2 regions of the Psychrobacillus sp. PGGUH221 genome follow, and region 1 is predicted to be linked to the other one. Evidence: riboswitches for the same ligand, from Rfam matches in the RefSeq annotation. Region 1 holds a riboswitch; the other holds the start of a gene.
The links. A riboswitch is a leader RNA that binds a small molecule or an ion and turns the genes downstream of it on or off. The one in region 1 is predicted to bind S-adenosylmethionine.

Region 2: it holds a riboswitch for S-adenosylmethionine, as region 1 does, so the genes downstream of both, PGC35_RS03585 (methionine biosynthesis PLP-dependent protein) here and PGC35_RS15500 (methionine ABC transporter ATP-binding protein) in region 1, are expected to answer to the same signal.

The regions. Positions count from the first base shown of each region.
Region 1 is NZ_JAQMHQ010000009.1:53,683-56,842, forward strand. Features, by position in the region: gene PGC35_RS15495 (methionine ABC transporter permease) at 1-558, opposite strand, end outside; gene PGC35_RS15500 (methionine ABC transporter ATP-binding protein) at 551-1,576, opposite strand; SAM riboswitch class I at 1,682-1,788, opposite strand; gene PGC35_RS15505 (thioredoxin family protein) at 1,826-2,152, opposite strand; gene PGC35_RS15510 (toprim domain-containing protein) at 2,157-2,507, opposite strand; gene gcvH (glycine cleavage system protein GcvH) at 2,585-2,965, opposite strand; gene PGC35_RS15520 (arsenate reductase family protein) at 3,038-3,160, opposite strand, start outside.
Region 2 is NZ_JAQMHQ010000001.1:772,029-775,188, forward strand. Features, by position in the region: gene PGC35_RS03580 (ABC transporter ATP-binding protein) at 1-1,215, shown strand, start outside; SAM riboswitch class I at 1,325-1,431, shown strand; gene PGC35_RS03585 (methionine biosynthesis PLP-dependent protein) at 1,754-2,875, shown strand; gene metC (cystathionine beta-lyase) at 2,872-3,160, shown strand, end outside.

The DNA.
Region 1 (3,160 bases):
AAACCCATCTAAGAATGCTAACGTACCTAAGCCGCCAGCACCAATAATTCCCGCCATTGCTGTATATCCAACTAGTGATATACAAGTAACTGTTATACCAGAGACTAATGCTGGCATCGATTCTGGTAATAAAACCTTCCATATAATAGTAGAAGTTTTAGCACCCATCGATTTAGCTGCTTCAAGTACACCTTTATCTATTTCTCTTAATCCAATTAAAACCATTCGTGCATAAAATGGAGCAGCTCCAATAACAAGAGCTGGAAACGCAGCATTTGGTCCACGAATAGTACCTAAAAGTAATTTCGTAAATGGAATAAGCAATATGATTAAAATAATAAATGGTATCGAACGAAAGATATTAGTAAATGCTCCCGTTAACCAATTTGTTAGTTTATTGGCCCATGCTTGATGCGGACTTGTTAAAAACAAAAGTAATCCTAGTGCAAGACCAAATACAAATGTTAATAAAGTAGAAACTGCAGTCATATAAAGAGTTTCCATTGTCGCTTCCCACATTTTTGGCCAATCAACATTTGGAAATAAAGTATTAATCATTGTTGATCACCTCTGTGTGTACTTTTTGTTCGTGAATAAATAGAATTGCTTTATCAATTGCCGATGCATCACCGTCAATCTGAAGAATCAATGTTCCATAAGCTCCACTTTTCGTATGTGTAATATTCCCTTGAACAATATTTAATTCCAAATCAAATTGTTTAATGAGTCTAGATAGAATTGGCTGTTCCGTTTGGTCTCCAACAAAAACCAGCTTGATGAGTTTGCCATTTGGATATAGTTCTTGTAAATTTTGAATCGTCTGCTGAGATTGATTATTTTCAGAAACTTGCGTAACAAATCTCTTTGTTATGGGCTGTTGGGGATTTTGGAAAACTTCCAGCACGTCCCCTTCCTCTACCACATGTCCGTTCTCCATTACTGCTACTCGATTACAAATCTTTTGAATAACCTGCATTTCATGTGTAATTAGTACAATGGTCAAACCTAATCTTTCGTTAATACTAATCAGTAAATCTAATATGGAATCCGTTGTTTCTGGGTCAAGTGCAGATGTAGCTTCATCACAAAGCAACACTTCTGGGCGATTTGCTAATGCTCGAGCAATTCCTACCCGTTGCTTTTGGCCACCGGATAATTGAGAAGGATAATAATCTCCTCGGCCTTCTAAACCTACTAACTCAATCAATTCTTTTACACGAGTAGCTCTTTGTTCTTTAGGTACTCCTGCGATTTCCAAAGGAAAAGCTATGTTTTCTGCAACAGTTCTTGACCACAAAAGATTGAAATGCTGAAAAATCATGCTTACTTTTTGTCTAACTTGTCGAAGCTTACCTTCTGAAATTGATGTAATTTCTTTATTATTTACAACAATTTGCCCTGAAGTCGGCTTTTCTAATCCATTCAACAATCTGATTAAAGTACTTTTTCCTGCACCACTATATCCAATAATTCCAAAAATCTCACCTTGCTTAATTGTAAGATTTACATTATCAACAGCTACAATGGTACCTTGCTTCGTACTAAATTTTTTCGAAATATCTTTTAAGCTAATCACGTAAATCTTCCCTCCTGTATAGATAGTACTATTACTATCAAAAAACCCCTTCTGCAAAAGAGCAGAAGGGGTGTATGTTATCATTCAAAATAACAGTCATCCATTCTCTCATTTTCCAAAGCATTTACGCTTTGAGTGATTTGGCACCATTTCATTTACATGACGGTTGCTGGGTTTCATCGGGCACTTCCCTCCACCTCTCTTAATAAGAGCGACACTATTCAATTGTTATCAATAAATCGAATTCTATCATGATAATTCGGTGTCGTCAACACTTTTTATAACATCTAAAAGATAAGGAATTGATTGGAAAGCATAAACCTTTTTATAAACAATTCCTTCTTTTGCAATTAAAAGACATGGCACACTTTCAATTTCATAATCCATCGCTAAACCTTTCATATAATTTATATTTGCCTGTCCAACTGGTAACTGGACAATTTCTTTAAGTACCTTCATCATTTTAGAGGCTACTTGGCATGTCCCACACATTGGGGTGTAAATATATAAAAGAGAAAGATTAGGAGCATTTTTAGCTTGCTCCCATTCCTCTCGAGACCATTCATTCACAAACATCATCCTATAATAAAAATTCTTTTTTCACCTTAATCTTAGCACGTTGTAAGATAGAAGCCAAAACATCAAGCGGGGTATTTGCAACTTCACCATATACAGGATTCGTATATAGATGAATTGCTTCTGGATATACTTTTCTAACTACTGATCGTATTTGTTCTCCTGATTTATCGGAGTCTAAAAAAGCATATATGGGCAATTCTTCTAAAGGACTTAAGATTTCTTCTAATTTAACATTAGAAATAGTGCCATTCGTACAAACAATTTCAGTTGCTTCAGCAAGAATGGTTAAAAGTTTCAGTTTATCTGATCTACCTTCTACAAGAATTACTTTTTCACTAAATACCTTAGCCATTAGCTTCTCTCCCAGCACATTATATATACTAGTATATGAAAAAGCGCCAGTAAATAACCGGCGCCTTTTTAAATCCATTATTCTTGAATTAACTCTTCGTATTGTTCTGCAGATAATAGTGCATCCACTTCTGCTACATCAGAAGGCTCAACTACGATCATCCATGCATTTTCATACGGAGATTCGTTTACATATTCAGGGCTGTCTTCTAAATCAGCGTTTACTTCTACTACTTTACCGCTGATTGGAGCATACAGTTCAGAAACAGTTTTAACTGATTCTACACTTCCGAAAGGATCTCCAGCTTTAATATCGTCTCCTACTTGTGGAAGCTCGACAAACACGATATCCCCAAGTTCTGATTGTGCAAAATGTGTAATTCCAATACGTACTTTTCCGTCTTCTGTTTTTACCCATTCATGCTCTTCTGAGTATTTTAATTCTTTAGGTGTGCTCATGTTATACCCCTCTCAAAAAAATATACATTCCTCTATAATATTCACACATTTCAATTGTAAAAACAAGCAACTTTATACGCTTTTCCAAATATGTTCAAACTCTTCTTCTTTAAAACCTAGCGTCAAATGCTCTCCATCATATACAATTGGTCGCTTAATAAGCATTCCATCTGAAACGAGCGTTTCGATTTGTTC
Region 2 (3,160 bases), on a different contig from region 1:
TTACTAATTGCAGATGAACCGACTACAGCACTAGATGTAACGATTCAAGCACAAATATTAAATCTGATGAAAGATATGCAGACACGTTTTGGAACATCCATTATTTTGATCACCCATGATTTAGGAGTTGTCGCAGGTATGTGTGACAGGGTTGCAGTGATGAAGGATGGGGAAATTGTTGAAACTGGAACAACAGAAGAGATCTTTGAAAACCCTCAACATGCTTATACCAAAAGATTGCTCAATGCCCTTCCTCGTCTGGATCAAAAGAAAAAACCTAAACGTCCCCCTCTTCGCTCTATTGGAATAGAAGAAGGAAAACCATTACTCGATGTTAGGTCTCTAAAACAACATTTCCATACCGGAAAAGGCAATGTATTAAAAGCAGTCGATGATATCAGCTTTTTCATAAAACCGGGAGAAACGTTAGGTTTAGTTGGAGAATCTGGATCAGGAAAGTCTACAACCGGTAGAGCTGTTTTACGACTTCACGAGCCGACAGATGGAGACATATTATATCAAGGTATAGCCATTAACAGATTAAACAAAAATGAATTGAAAACAATGCGACGTCATATGCAAATGATCTTTCAAGATCCCTATTCGTCTTTAAACCCACGCTTTAAAGTCCTTGATATTATAGGGCAAGCATTAGATATTCATCAGTTGAGTAAAAACAATGAGGAAAGAAAAAATAGAGTAGAAGAATTGCTTGTAATGGTTGGATTAAAACCAGAGCATGCAATGCGGTATCCACATGAGTTTTCAGGTGGGCAGCGACAAAGAATAGGAATTGCTCGAGCACTTGCAGTAGAACCTGACTTTATTGTTTGTGATGAACCATTGTCCGCATTAGATGTTTCTATCCAAGCACAAATAGTTGAATTACTTGAGGACCTTCAACATCGGTTGGGACTTACCTATCTCTTTATCGCCCACGATTTATCGATGGTCAAGCATATTAGTGATAGAGTGGCAGTTATGTATGCTGGAAAAATTGTCGAGCTTGCAGAAAGTGAAGAATTGTACTCTAACCCATTGCACCCATACACAAAATCATTATTAGCAGCAATTCCAATTCCAGATCCTAAAATTGAAGCAAAGAAAAAACGATCACTAATGGAAGAAAATCGGGAAAAAGATCGATATCAATTATCACAATCAGAATTAGTAGAAGTCTCCAAAGGACATTGGGTTGCTATACCGAAAAATTAAGCACCTCCTATTGTACTATTTAGAAATACACATAAAAAAAGACCTTGTATAAAAATTCATCCCGTGATAAACTTACCTAAATTAATTTTTTGAAAATTTTATATTTTATTTCTTATCAAGAGAGACGGAGGGATTGGCCCGAAGATGTCTCAGCAACCAGCCGAATAAAGGTGTGGTGCTAATTCCAATAGACGTTCTACGTCTTGAAGATAAGAAGACTAACTTCAGTATTTTATTGAGGATTCTCTTCTTATTAGAGAATCCTCTTTTTTTATTTTTGGCAGACTCCAGCGCACTGCCCCTCGAGGTTATATGTGAAATAGCTGCTCCAGCGCAAAGCTCGTCACAAACACAGACGACAATAACTTTTGCGGTGGCTGAAAAGCTGCCTCCTAGGTCTTCTGGGCTCGGAGATGAGGGTCATGCATCCTTTACTACAGGATGAGGTGAACTTAAGATGCATTCTTTTCACATTTGCTTGTTGGGGCAAACATAGGCGCTTGCGCATTTATAATTTAATAGTAAAGGATGAATAATGATGTCTAAAAAGAGTATAGAAACTCAGCTAGTACAATTAGGGAACCATAGTGATTCGAAGACAGGAGCTGTAAATCCACCAATCTATTTATCTACCGCTTACAAGCATGCCGGACTTGGTCAATCAACTGGTTATGACTATACACGTACAAAAAACCCGACAAGAGCTATATTAGAAGAAGGCATCGCGAAGCTAGAAGCTGGAGAAGCGGGATTTGCCTGTAGTTCCGGTATGGCTGCAATTCAATTGGTATTATCTCTATTTAAATCAGGAGATGAACTGATTGCCCCAGAGGATCTTTATGGCGGGACTTATCGCTTATTTAATCAGTACGCAGATTCCTACAATATACGCACATCCTATTCAAAGTTTGAAACTGTTCAAGAAGTAGAAGCCCTCATTACTAAAAACACAAAAGCAATCTTTATAGAAACGCCTACTAACCCGTTAATGCAAGAAATCGACATAGAGCAATATGCGACATTAGCTAAAAAGCATCATTTATTATTAATCGTGGATAATACATTCTTAACCCCTTACTTACAGCGCCCAATTGAACTTGGTGCCGATATTGTTATTCACAGCGGCACAAAATACATTGGCGGCCATAACGATGTTCTTGCTGGTCTCGTTGTTTCTAAAGGCACCGATATAGGTGAAAAATTACTAATAAATCATAATGCAGCAGGTGCAGTGCTTTCTCCATTTGATTCATGGTTATTAATAAGGGGGTTAAAAACACTTCACTTACGTATGAAACAGCATGATGCAAATGCAAAAAAGATTGCTGAATTCTTACAAAATGAATCAGCAGTAAAGGATGTTTTATATTCTGGAAAAGGCGGAATGCTTTCTTTCCGCTTACAAAAAAGTGAATGGATTAATCCCTTTCTTGAAAACCTCCAATTAATCGTTTTTGCAGAAAGCCTTGGAGGAGTGGAAAGTTTTATCACCTATCCCGCAACTCAAACACACGCGGAAATTCCAGAAGAAGAACGTATAGCACGTGGTGTAGATAACAGCCTATTACGCTTCTCTGTTGGTGTTGAAGAGGCAGAGGACTTAATACACGACTTGAAACAAGTTTTTGCATTATTGGAAAGTGAGGTGTCCGTAAAATGAGTGGATATAAAGAGTCATTAGAAACGAGTATTGTCGTGGCATCAACTCGTGGGCATGGAGAGAGAAAAACTGGTGCTGTCAATGTCCCGATTTATCTGTCCTCTACCTTCCATCAAGAAAGCTTTGATGAATTTGGTCCATATGATTATAGCCGTTCTGGAAATCCAACGAGAGATGCTTTAGAAAAAACGATTGCAGAACTAGAAGGTGGTACTCGAGGTTTAGCATTCGCCTCCGGACTTGCTGCAATCTCTTCCGCATTCATGCTCCTATCCGCAGGTGATC